4 regions of the Pseudocitrobacter corydidari genome follow, and region 1 is predicted to be linked to each of the others. Evidence: predicted binding sites of a transcription regulator. Region 1 holds the regulator's gene; each other region holds the start of a gene.
What was found. Region 1 encodes PurR, which represses purine synthesis genes. Its sites were predicted from a motif close to CANGCAAACGTTTGCNTG; they were not measured.

Region 1 (3,347 bases):
CTGTGAACGGCTGCTGAAGAAGACCAGCAGCAGTGCAACCCCTGCTACAATCGCCCCCATCACTGGCACAAAGCTGTAACCCAGGCCGCCGGAAATCACCGCCCCACCGGCTACGGCCCCCAGCGCATTGCCAAGATTAAACGCACCAATGTTGACCGAAGATGAAAGCCCCGGCGCTTCATGCGCAACACGCATTACGCGCATCTGCAATGGTGGCACCACGGCAAAGGTCGCCGCGCCCCACACCACCATACTGAATGCCGCGCCGATTTCCGTACGCGCCAGGAACGGGATCGCCAGCATAATCAACATCAACAGCAGCAGAAAACCTTTCAGGGTGCCGCTGACCGAACGGTCAGCAAATTTACCGCCAAGATAGTTACCGATTGAGAAGCCCACGCCAATCAGTACCAGCATTAAGGTGATAAAGGCAGGCGTCGCATGCGTGATAGTGTGCAGCACCGGTGAAATGTAGGTATAGAGCGTGAACATCGCCCCGGCACCCAGCACGGTCGTGAGCAACGCAGACAATACCTGCGGGCGTACCAGCACCGACAGTTCACGTTTCACGTCCGGTTTCTCGCCCGCCCCGCCTTTCGGCAGGGATAACCACAGGCCGATAATGGCAATCACGCCAAGCCCAGCCGTCGCCAGGAACGACATGCGCCAGCCGATGGTCTCTCCAAGCCACGTGGCCGCCGGAACGCCGCCGATATTGGCGATGGTTAACCCCATAAACATGGTTGCTACCGCGCTGGCTTGTTTATGTTTTGGCACCACGCTTGCGGCAACCACCGACCCCAGGCCAAAGAACGCGCCGTGGTTGAGGCTGGTTATAATGCGCGACAGCATCAGCGTGGTGTAATCCGGGGCGATAGCAGAAAGGACGTTACCCAGGGTAAAAATCGCCATCAGGAAAATTAAGGCATTGCGGCGTGCGCGGTGTGAGAGCAGCAGCGTCATCAGCGGCGCGCCAACCATGACACCTACAGCGTAGGCGCTGATCAACATACCTGCGGCAGGAATCGAGACATCAACCCCTTTGGCAATAACGGGTAATAGCCCCATCGGCGAAAATTCGGTGGTACCGATCCCGAATGCGCCTACGGCTAACGCCAGTAAGGGATAATTCACTTTCATGCTTTGACTCCGGTTTGCCGCAAACGCAGAGCGGCGTGACAACAGATTGCAAAAGCATGACATCAATCACAAAAAAACAGAAGTGAACAAATTAGCAAAATATTTTTGCTGAATTGATAACAATCGAAGAGAGGGAGAGCCGTCTCTCCCTTTAGGATGGGTTAATGCAGGACGGCGGTCAGCGCGGCCGCGACGATCAGCGCCAGCGTAATAACCGTTGTGGTAATTGACATCTTCAGTTCGGTACTCATCAATTTTTCTCCTTATTATCCCCACACCAAAAGTGAGCTATGTCATTTTTGCACACTTATTCGCAAAAATCTTCCCGGATTTCACGCAATAACCGATTTTGCGCTTCCACTTTTGGCAAAGATAAGACAAAATTCGACGCTTATTAAAAAGTGTATCGGCCATTGACCCCCTCCTGTCGTCCTGTGTCGTTTTCCCGGCGAACCGCAATTCATAACATTGCGCCAGGGTGAGTGAAGGCAAACGTTTTCGTATTGAATCGATCAGGGGCAGGCCCGGGTCTGGAGTGAGATGGAATGGCAACTATTAAAGATGTAGCGAAGCGCGCAAACGTTTCCACTACAACTGTATCACATGTGATTAACAAGACGCGTTTTGTCGCCGAAGAGACGCGTGAAGCGGTATGGGCGGCAATCAAAGAATTGCACTACTCTCCCAGCGCCGTGGCCCGTAGCCTGAAGGTCAATCACACCAAGTCCATTGGTTTGTTGGCGACCAGCAGTGAAGCTGCCTACTTTGCAGAAATTATTGAAGCCGTTGAGAAGAACTGCTTCCAGAAAGGCTATACCCTGATCCTCGGTAATGCGTGGAACAACCTTGAAAAACAGCGCGCGTATCTCTCCATGATGGCGCAGAAACGCGTGGACGGCCTGCTGGTGATGTGTTCCGAATACCCGGAACCGCTGCTGCAAATGCTGGAAGAGTACCGCCATATTCCGATGGTGGTTATGGACTGGGGCGAAGCGAAAGCTGACTTTACCGACTCGGTTATCGATAACGCCTTCGAAGGCGGCTACATGGCTGGTCGCTATCTGGTAGAACGTGGGCATCGCGAAATTGGCGTGATCCCAGGTCCGCTGGAGCGCAACACCGGTGCAGGTCGTCTGGCTGGCTTTATGAAAGCCATGGACGAGATGATGATCAAGGTGCCGGAAAACTGGATCGTGCAGGGCGATTTCGAACCGGAATCCGGCTATCGTGCGATGCAGCAAATTCTGTCCCAGAATCCGCGCCCTACCGCTATCTTCTGCGGTGGCGATATCATGGCGATGGGTGCGTTGTGCGCCGCAGACGAAATGGGACTGCGCGTGCCGCAGGATATCTCCCTGATTGGTTATGACAACGTGCGCAACTCACGTTTCTTCACCCCGGCGCTGACCACTATCCACCAGCCGAAGGATTCCCTCGGAGAAACCGCCTTCAATATGCTGATGGACCGAATTGTCAGCAAACGCGAAGAGTCGCAGTCCATCGAGGTGCACCCGCGCCTGATTGAACGCCGCTCCGTGGCCGACGGCCCGTTCCGCGACTATCGCCGTTAATCGCCACAGCGAACGCTCAATTCGGGCGTTCGCAGCCATTCGCTGTTCAGCGTTTCACTGTCTCCCAGATACTCTAATAACCAGCTTAGCGCCGGTGAACTGTCGTTTTGCTGCCAGGTCAGGCAACAGGCCGCATCGGGAAACGGGTTTTCCAGCTCCAGGGCAACCCATTCGCCTTTATCTATCTTCGGTCGCGCAAAATGCTCTGGCACCATGCCAACGCATAATCCTGCGGATAAGCAGGTTTCTGACGATTCCCAGTCGGGCACCACGACCCTTTTCTGATTATCCAGCAACCAGGTGGTACGTTTCGGTAACGACCGTGACGTATCTTCGCGCACCAGCGACGGCCAGTTGCGCAACACGTCATCACTCAGCGGCCCTGTCATCTGTGCTAGCGGATGCGTGCTGGCCACCACGCACTGCCAGCTCAGCATACCCATGTCGCGGAACGCATATCGCCCCCCAACAGGGATGGCGCGCGTCGCGCCAATCGCTAACTCCACTCGCCCATCGGCCAGGGCATCCCACACGCCGTTAAATACCTCCTGATACGCCAGCAGCTCTACGTCACTGAAGTGGCGATAAAAATCGACAATCATTTGTCGGGTGCGCTCTGGTTTTACAATATTGTCC
Region 2 (3,347 bases), 650 kb from region 1:
CTTCGAAGTGCTGTAGCGCGTTCATCTCTTCAAAGACGGTGGCATAGCTACCCAGCGCGGTGGGCGCATTAAAGCAGCCTGCACAGCCGCAGCTGGCTTCTTTGCGATGACGCGCATGCGGCGCGGAGTCAGTCCCGAGGAATGCGCGCTCGAAGCCGCTGGCAACCAGTTCGCGCAGCGCCTGCTGGTGGATATTACGTTTGAGGATCGGCAGGCAGTAAAGATGCGGGCGCACGCCGCCAACCAGCATGTGGTTGCGGTTGAACATCAGATGTTGCGGGGTGATGGTCGCCGCCAGCAGTTCATTACCCTCACGCACATAATCTGCGGCATCTTTGGTGGTGATGTGTTCAAACACCACTTTCAGCCCTGGCAGACGTTGGCGCAACGGCTCCATAACCGTCTCGATAAAGCGTGCTTCGCGGTCAAAAATATCGATGTCGGCGTGAGTGACTTCACCGTGAACCAGCAGCGGCATTCCGAGTTTTTCCATCCGCTCCAGCACCGGCATGATGGCATCAATACTGGTGACGCCGTGGCTGGAGTTGGTCGTTGCGTTTGCCGGATAAAGCTTAGCTGCCGTAAATACGCCTTCCTGAAAACCGCGCTCCACTTCATTCGGATCGAGAGAGTCGGTGAGGTAACAGGTCATCAGCGGAGTAAAATCGTGGCCAGCCGGAACGGCGTCCAGAATGCGCTGGCGGTAACTGATAGCCGCTTCCACGGTGGTGATAGGCGGTACCAGATTTGGCATGATGATCGCACGACCATAGAGCTCGCTGGTATAAGGCACGACGGTTTTCAGCATCTCACCATCACGCAGATGGATATGCCAGTCGTCTGGGCGGCGAATTTTCAGAACTTGCGGTAATGCGGTCATGGGTGTGCTCCGGCCTGGTGGGAAATCAGTCATTAGGGCTGTTTTTTGCCGGGCACTAAGGATAAACGTAAACGTTTTCCTTTGCACTCCTTTCTGCAAAAAAAGACGCCCGACGAAAATATCCGCCGGGCGTCTTTTTTACGATGTTAATCAGTAAACGGGATGATAATTTGTCCTGGTTTTACCTCAATGCCTTTCGCATATTTTTTAGCCAGCGCTTCGCCTTTGCTGGCATCTTCTTTCAGCACGTAAGCCGGTTGCTGATTAAAGTAATTGCGCAGTGACTGGTTCAGATAAGGCACCAAAGTTTGCACCACCGATTGCATTTTCTCCGGCGTCACTTTGGCATCGACGACTTCCATCTCTTGCAGGAAAATCGCACCTTTCTCTTTGTTGAAGACCGGTAACGCTTTCAGTTTCAGGTCAATGGTCGCTTTCTGACTGCCAAACAGCGAGTTTAAATCCAGTTTAGCGTCACCGGTGAGGGTGACTTTATTCGGCTCTTCACGGCCAATGGCGCTGGTGAGATTATTCAGCACGATGTGCGCGTCGGCCACGCCGGGCAGGCCAATATCTTTCGAGAAATTATTGTGCTTTTGCAGTGCCTGATTAATTTCCTGTTCACTCACTGTGTATTGCGTCAGTTGATTACAACCCGCCACCAGGCCGCCAACGATCAGTGCGGCAATGACAAAAAATTTCTTCATGAAGTTCCTCAATATGATGCTGTGCTGTAATCCTGTCCACAGGCAGCTTGCGCTTTCAGTCGTGATTATGACAGCGGAAAATACTGAAAGTGCCATCTCTTCTTTCTTAGGATGAGATTTTACTGATGGCCTGCGTGATTTGCAGGCCAGCAATGATGCGCAATAAAAGAGTTAATGACGGGGTTCAAGCATACCGGAGGCGGCGCGTTTTGGACTGAACTGCCACCATAAGGCGACAAACGTGATGATGCCGATAAGCCCCAGCATCGCCCACGGCAGTTCCGGCTGATTTAGCGCTTTCCCGCTGTCAAATAGCCAGCCGCCACCGGTGTAGCCGAGTGCGCCGCCAAAGGCCAGACCCAGACGGCTGAAGCCCATATAGCTGCCGCGTGCGCGGGCATTTGCCAGATGTGCGCTCAGCGTTTCACGCGCCGGCTCCGCAATAATCGAACCGATGTAGAACGTACAAATCAGCGTGAATAACTGCTGTAGCGAGGTTGCCAGACCAATCGGCAACATGGAAACCGTCATGATCAGCAGACCTGCCATCAGGCGCTGCTCAAGGCGAAAACGTTTTTCGCTCCATCGTGCGATAGGGTAGAGCAGGGTCAGTGAAAGCGCCGCTTCGATGGCGTACATCCATTTGACGGCAGAAGGTGAGCCCGCAATATCGTTCACCATGATTGGCAGCATCAGCATCACCTGTACCGCCAGCATGTAGTACCCGGTGAGGGTTAACACGTAGGTGACAAAACGCTTGTCACGCAGCACCTGCGCAAGCCCTTCGCGTACTGGCGTTCTCACGGTAGAAAGTTTCCACGCCGGAAGATAGCAGGCGTTAAAGATAGCGCACAGAATGAACAGTACCGCACCCGCGCTGCACACCAGACGGAAGTCATATTGCAGCAGCCAACTGCCCATCAGCGCGCCGATGACCGCTCCGGCGCTGTCCTGCATCATCAATAATGAGAAAAAACGGCCACGATGCGCCGGACGCACCAGCTTCACCACCAGTGCGGAACGCGGCGGATCGAACAGCGTACCGCCGAGCCCGGAAAGCAAACAAGAGAGCCACAGCACCCACGGCTCGTGCGCGACCGCCATAATGGCAAAACCGCACGCGCGCATCAGCATGCCGGTCACAATCATCGGTTTGGCGCCAAAGCGGTCCGCAATCGCGCCGCCAAAAATACCCAGACCTTGTTGAATGAGCTGGCGCAGACCGAGCGCAATCCCGACCATTAATGCCGCCCAGCCCATCTGATCGACAAAACGAATGGAGATCAGCGGAAAGACGACAAAAAAGCCCAGCACAACCAGCATGTTATCGACTAAGAGGAAATATTTACCCAGGCTCCTTGCCTGCGATACGCGGGACATTTCCCCTCCAGGGGAATAAAAAGAGATGAACATCTCCATTCTGCCGGGTCGCTTCACCTTTTCCCATATTGCCAGCGACAATATTTTTTTATCAAAATGCTGCTTTGATTGAGCTTGTTTATCGAAATCGCGATCGGGGTTTAAAAAAAGGTATGTTGCTGTTTTCACAGACCCCCTGAGGACAGGTATAGTGAGTTAACCCGGGTTATTATTCAGGTACAGGAGTAAGAGATGTTTGGCTATCGCAGTAACGTACCGAAAGTGCGTTTGACAACCGATCGTCTGGTTGTGCGTCTGGTCCATGACCGTGATGCATGGCGTCTTGCCGATTATTACGCAGAAAACAGGCAGTTTTTGAAACCCTGGGAGCCCATCCGTGA
Region 3 (3,347 bases), 1.0 Mb from region 1:
AAAAGCTTGCCGTCGATGCGCTGACCGATGAGAGCATGGCGCTTAAGTCGCTGTAAGTCAGAAAAAAGGTCGCGCTGGCGACCTTTTCAGCAATCAGTAAACATAACGGCGCATCGCGTGGCAGAGAGTCACATTGTGTATTACGTTTTAAGAACACGTCTTAACATAATGGAAGACTATGAACACTCTACGTTATTTCGACTTTGGCACATCACGTTCGCTGATGTTGCTTATTGCGCGCATCGCTCTCGTTGTGCTTTTTATCATTTTTGGTTATCCGAAAATGCTGGGCTTTGAGGGCACGGTTCAGTATATGGCGTCCTCGGGCGCGCCAGTGCCCACGCTGTCGGCGATTATCGCCATCATTATGGAAGTGCCGGTCGCCATTCTTATTGTGCTCGGCTTCTTCACGCGCCCGCTGGCGGTTATCTTTATTTTCTATACGCTGGGTACGGCGGTGATTGGTCACCACTACTGGGATATGACCGGTGATGCGGTGGTGCCGAATATGATTAACTTCTGGAAAAACGTCAGTATCGCGGGCGGTTTCCTGCTGCTGGCGATGACCGGGCCGGGCGCGATTTCGCTGGATCGCCGGTGAGTAAATGCCGGATGGCGCTGCGCTTATCCGGCCTACGCGCTCATTTGTAGGCCGGATAAGGCGTTTACGCCGCCATTCGGCAAAATGACGGACACAAAAAAGGCCGCTTGCGCGGCCTTTTCTCATTCTGCTAAACAGAATTATGCGTAAACCGGGAAGCGTGCGCAGATATCCAGAACTTTACCTTTGATGCGCTCGATAACCGCTTCATCATTGATGTTGTCCAGAACGTCACACATCCAGCCAGCCAGTTCCTTCGCTTCCGCTTCTTTGAAGCCACGGCGAGTGATTGCCGGAGAACCAATACGGATACCGGAGGTCACGAACGGGCTCTTCGGATCGTTCGGCACGCTGTTTTTGTTGACGGTGATGTTGGCGCGGCCCAGGGCGGCGTCAGCTTCTTTACCGGTCAGGTTTTTATCAACCAGATCCAGCAGGAACAGGTGGTTTTCAGTACCGCCGGAAACCACTTTGTAGCCACGGTTCAGGAACACTTCCACCATCGCTTTGGCGTTTTTCGCAACCTGCTGCTGGTAAACTTTGAACTCAGGCTCCATCGCTTCTTTCAGTGCTACCGCTTTACCGGCAATCACGTGCATCAGCGGGCCGCCCTGCGCATTTGGGAAGACAGCGGAGTTCAGTTTTTTGTACAGCTCTTCGTCACCGCCTTTCGCCAGAATCAGGCCGCCGCGCGGACCCGCCAGGGTTTTGTGGGTGGTGGTGGTCACTACGTGTGCGTGCGGAACCGGGTTCGGATAAACGCCTGCGGCAATCAGACCCGCAACGTGGGCCATATCGACAAACAGGTATGCGCCGATGCTGTCAGCGATTTCACGCATTTTTGCCCAGTCAACGATACCGGAGTAAGCGGAGAAGCCACCGATGATCATCTTCGGTTTGTGCTCTTTAGCCTGCTTAGCCATGTCTTCGTAGTCAATTTTACCGGACTCATCAATACCGTAAGGGATGATGTTGTACAGTTTGCCGGAGAAGTTTACCGGGGAGCCGTGAGTCAGGTGACCGCCCTGCGCCAGGTTCATACCCAGAACGGTATCGCCCGGCTGCAGCAGCGCGGTGTAGACCGCGAAGTTAGCCTGTGAACCGGAGTGCGGCTGAACGTTAGCATAGTCTGCGCCAAACAGCTCTTTCGCGCGGTCGATAGCCAGTTGCTCAACGATATCCACGTACTCGCAACCGCCGTAGTAGCGTTTGCCCGGATAACCTTCAGCATATTTGTTGGTCAGCTGAGAACCCTGTGCCTGCATAACGCGCGGGCTGGTGTAGTTTTCGGAGGCGATCAGTTCGATGTGCTCTTCCTGACGTACTTTTTCCTGCTCCATAGCCTGCCACAGTTCGGCATCATAATCGGCAATGTTCATTTCACGCTTTAACATCCGCATCTCCTGACTCAGCTAACAGTAAATTTTTTAAGCCCTGATGGACAACGGCCAACAGTATAACTGATTAGTTCTGCGATAACAGGTCTTGACAAACGATTTTACGCAAACGTTTTCCTTCACGTCACACAAGGGATTGAGGAATAAAGGCTCGCCAAATTTCAACGGATATCTTTTCAGGTTTGTGATGCAAATTCTTCACGTTGTAACCAACAAGATGCATTGTTACAAAGAACCATTTACAAAGCAGGGTTATTTTTATAAGATGCATTCAAGATACAACAATAGATAATCGTAAAAAGGAAGCCTGCCATGCTTGATGCTCAAACCATTGCTACCGTCAAAGCCACCATTCCCCTGCTGGTTGAAACCGGCCCTAAACTCACCGCCCACTTTTACGACCGGATGTTTACCCACAACCCGGAACTGAAAGAGATTTTCAATATGAGCAACCAGCGCAACGGCGACCAGCGTGAAGCGCTGTTCAACGCCATTGCCGCCTACGCCAGCAATATTGAAAACCTGCCGGCCCTGCTGCCTGCGGTTGAGAAAATCGCCCAGAAACACACCAGCTTCCAGATTAAACCTGAGCAGTACAACATCGTGGGCGCGCACCTGCTGGCGACGCTGGACGAAATGTTCAGCCCGGGTCAGGAAGTGCTGGACGCATGGGGTAAAGCCTACGGCGTACTGGCGGGGGTGTTTATCAATCGTGAAGCGGAAATCTACCAGCAGAACGCCAACAAAACCGGCGGCTGGGAAGGCACCCGTCCGTTCCGCATCGTGGCAAAAACGCCGCGCAGCGCGCTCATCACCAGCTTTGAATTTGAGCCGGTGGACGGCGGCGCGGTCGCTGATTATCTGCCGGGCCAGTATCTGGCCGTGTGGCTGAAACCGGAAGGCTTCCCGCATCAGGAGATTCGTCAGTACTCCCTTACCCGTAAAGCGGATGGCAAAGGCTACCGTATTGCGGTGAAACGTGAAGACGGCGGTCAGGTATCAAGCTGGCTGCATAATTCCGCGAATGTCGGCGATGTGGTGCATCTGGCGGCACCTGCGGGCGATTTCTTTATGTCCGTAGAAAACAACACCCCGGTGACGCTGATTTCCGCCGGTGTCGGTCAGACGCCAATGCTGGCAATGCTCGATACGCTGGCGAAATCCAGCCATACCGCCCAGGTGAACTGGTTCCACGCGGCGGAAAATGGCGATGTGCATGCCTTTGCCGACGAAGTGAAAACGCTGGGTTCCAGCCTGCCGCGCTTTACCGCGCACACCTGGTATCGCCAACCGACCGAGGCAGATCGTCAGGCGGCCGCGTTTGACAGCGAAGGATTGATGGATTTAAG
Region 4 (3,347 bases), 1.4 Mb from region 1:
GTCGCTGTCGCCGCAGGAAGCTGAACGGATGCAGCAGGCCGATGAGCCTACTTTTACCAAAGCGCTCAACATCGCTTTCGACAATCGTCTCGGTTTGTGTACGCTTGAGAGCGAGCGTCAGGTTTATCCGCTGACCGGGCGTTACGCGCGTCAGTTCGCCGCGCACCGTCTGGCGTTAGTTGGCGATGCAGCGCATACCATTCATCCGCTGGCGGGGCAGGGCGTTAACCTGGGCTTTATGGATGCGGCGGAACTGATTGATGAAGTGCGTCGTCTGCACGCGCAGGGTAAAGATATCGGACAGCATTTCTATCTGCGCCGCTATGAGCGCAGCCGTAAACACAGCGCCGCGATGATGCTGGCCGGTATGCAGGGGTTCCGCGAGCTTTTCGCCGGGGAGAACCCGGCGAAAAAACTGCTGCGCGATATCGGCCTGAAACTGGCGGATACCCTGCCCGGTATTAAACCGCAACTGATTCGTCAGGCCATGGGTCTGAATGACCTCCCGGAGTGGCTTCGTTAACTGCGTCACACTTCTTCTCCCGGCGCTCTGCCGGGAGAACGTTCCTCTCGTTTGAAATATTCTAATTTCACGCCTTTTTTCGCATTAGTTTTTCTAATTCAGCGTTTTTGAGATAACGAAAAACACGCCTCGTTTTCCGCACTAAATATGGTTTTATGCTAAATGCTCGCGCATGAATGTTAATTATATGTGGTGTTATTCGCATTTTTATAGCGAATAACTCTGTAAGCTTTTGGGCTGATTTTGACCATAAGCTAATCTGATGACCCGTCTTTGCTTATGGTTTACCGCCGATTTCGGTGGTAAGTTCAGGCAAAAGAGAACGTTTGCGTCGGGGCCTGTTCGCGGTGTCGACGCCGGGTTTTTGAAATGGAAAGTGGTTGGCTTTGCTTACTCAACGAGGACAAGATGGCACAACAAACGCCTTTGTATGATCAACACGTTCAGTGCGGCGCACGCATGGTGGATTTCCACGGCTGGATGATGCCGCTGCATTACGGCTCGCAAATTGACGAGCACCACGCGGTGCGCACTGATGCCGGGATGTTTGATGTGTCGCACATGACCATCGTCGACCTGCACGGCAGCCGCACCCGCGAGTTTCTGCGCTATCTGCTGGCAAACGACGTTGCCAAACTGACGAAACCCGGCAAAGCGCTTTATAGCGGCATGCTAAATGCCTCGGGCGGCGTGATTGACGACCTTATCGTCTACTACCTCACCGAAGATTATTTCCGCCTCGTTGTAAACTCCGCCACCCGCGAAAAAGACCTCTCCTGGATCACCCAACACGCTGAACCTTTCGCCATTGAAATCACCGTTCGTGATGACCTGTCGCTGATTGCGGTGCAGGGGCCAAATGCCAAAGCAAAAGCCGAAACCCTGTTTAGCGATGAACAGCGTCAAGCCGTTGAAGGCATGAAGCCGTTCTTTGGCGTACAGACGGGCGATTTGTTTGTGGCCACCACTGGCTATACCGGTGAAGCAGGATACGAAATTGCGATGCCGCGCGAAAAAGCCGCCGATTTTTGGCGCGCGTTGGTTGAAGCGGGTGTAAAACCGTGTGGTCTGGGCGCGCGCGATACGCTGCGTCTGGAAGCCGGGATGAATTTATACGGCCAGGAGATGGATGAAGGTATCTCTCCGCTGGCGGCCAACATGGGCTGGACCATTGCCTGGGAGCCTGCCGACCGCGACTTTATCGGTCGTGAAGCGCTGGAGATGCAGCGTGAAAAAGGCACCGAGCAACTGGTTGGCCTGGTGATGACCGAAAAAGGCGTGCTGCGTGGCGAACTGCCGGTGCGTTTCACCGACGCTCACGGCAACGCGCTGGAAGGCGTGATCACCAGCGGGACATTCTCCCCGACGCTCGGTCACAGTATCGCGCTGGCACGCGTGCCAGAAGGCATTGGCGAGACGGCCATCGTGCAGATTCGTAACCGTGAAATGCCGGTAAAAGTCACCAAACCTGTTTTTGTGCGTAACGGCAAAGCCGTCGCGTAATTCCCCCCTTTTCTGGAGATTTTTTGATGAGCAACGTACCCGCAGAACTGAAATACAGCAAAGAACACGAATGGCTGCGTAAAGAAGCTGATGGCTCTTACACCGTGGGCATCACCGAACACGCGCAGGAATTACTGGGCGATATGGTGTTTGTTGACCTGCCTGACGTCGGCGCGACCGTTGCCGCGGGCGATGACTGCGCGGTAGCGGAATCCGTTAAAGCGGCGTCCGACATCTACGCGCCAATCAGCGGTGAAATCGTCGCGGTTAATGATGAACTGAGCGACTCGCCGGAGCTGGTCAACAGCGAGCCGTACGCGGGCGGCTGGATCTTCAAAATCAAAGCCAGTGATGAAGCGGAAGTTGCCGCGCTGCTGGATGCGACGGCGTATGCCGCATTACTGGAAGACGAATAATGTTGTGCCGGATGGCGCTGCGCTTATCCGGCCTACAGGTCAAAGCCAGGCCCGGTAAGCGTTAGCGCCGCCGGGCAATATCAGCAAGACAATTACGATTCACCGCACGTTTCAGGAACCATCGCTCATGACACAGACTTTAAGCCAGCTTGAAAACCGTGATGCTTTTATCGAACGTCACATCGGGCCGGACGCTCAGCAACAGCAGGAGATGCTGAAAACGGTTGGCGCGGATTCATTAACTGCACTGATTTCCCAAATCGTGCCGAAAGATATCCAGCTTGCCACCCCGCCGCAGGTGGGCGACGCGACGACAGAATTCGCCGCACTGGCGGAGCTGAAAGCGATTGCCGGACGTAACAAGCGCTTTAAGTCTTACATTGGCATGGGCTATACCGGCGTCCAGCTGCCGCCGGTAATCCAGCGCAATATGCTGGAAAACCCGGGCTGGTATACCGCATACACCCCTTATCAACCGGAAGTCTCGCAGGGCCGCCTTGAGTCGTTGCTGAACTTCCAGCAGGTGACGCTGGATCTGACCGGTCTGGATATCGCCTCCGCTTCTCTGCTGGACGAAGCCACTGCCGCCGCCGAAGCGATGGCGATGGCAAAACGCGTCAGCAAACTGAAAAACGCCAACCGGTTCTTCGTGGCTGCCGATGTGCATCCGCAGACGCTGGATGTGGTGCGCACCCGTGCAGAAACCTTTGGTTTTGACGTGATTGTTGATGATGCCAGCAAAGCGCTGGATCACCAGGACGTCTTCGGTGTGCTGTTGCAGCAAGTGGGCACCACTGGCGAAGTTCACGATTACACCTCGCTGATGGCTGAACTGAAATCCCGCAAAGTCGTTGTAAGCGTTGCCGCTGATTTTATGGCGCTGGTGCTGTTAACCGCACCGGGTA

Region 2: the regulator PurR is predicted to act here: its motif matches at 945-962, upstream of pyrC (dihydroorotase).
Region 3: the regulator PurR is predicted to act here: its motif matches at 2,101-2,118, upstream of glyA (serine hydroxymethyltransferase).
Region 4: the regulator PurR is predicted to act here: its motif matches at 839-856, upstream of gcvT (glycine cleavage system aminomethyltransferase GcvT).

What each region holds. Positions count from the first base shown of each region.
Region 1 is NZ_CP087880.1:1,140,843-1,144,189, reverse strand. It holds gene G163CM_RS05310 (MFS transporter) at 1-1,203, opposite strand, end outside; gene cydH (cytochrome bd-I oxidase subunit CydH) at 1,302-1,391, opposite strand; gene purR (HTH-type transcriptional repressor PurR) at 1,686-2,711, shown strand; gene punR (DNA-binding transcriptional activator PunR) at 2,708-3,347, opposite strand, start outside.
Region 2 is NZ_CP087880.1:1,790,496-1,793,842, reverse strand. It holds gene pyrC (dihydroorotase) at 1-880, opposite strand, end outside; gene G163CM_RS08315 (lipoprotein) at 1,027-1,587, opposite strand; gene mdtH (multidrug efflux MFS transporter MdtH) at 1,759-2,967, opposite strand; gene rimJ (ribosomal protein S5-alanine N-acetyltransferase) at 3,199-3,347, shown strand, end outside.
Region 3 is NZ_CP087880.1:129,244-132,590, reverse strand. It holds gene hcaD (phenylpropionate dioxygenase ferredoxin reductase subunit) at 1-56, shown strand, start outside; gene G163CM_RS00595 (DoxX family protein) at 179-601, shown strand; gene glyA (serine hydroxymethyltransferase) at 742-1,995, opposite strand; gene hmpA (NO-inducible flavohemoprotein) at 2,311-3,347, shown strand, end outside.
Region 4 is NZ_CP087880.1:4,746,962-4,750,308, forward strand. It holds gene ubiI (FAD-dependent 2-octaprenylphenol hydroxylase) at 1-523, shown strand, start outside; gene gcvT (glycine cleavage system aminomethyltransferase GcvT) at 932-2,026, shown strand; gene gcvH (glycine cleavage system protein GcvH) at 2,053-2,442, shown strand; gene gcvP (aminomethyl-transferring glycine dehydrogenase) at 2,570-3,347, shown strand, end outside.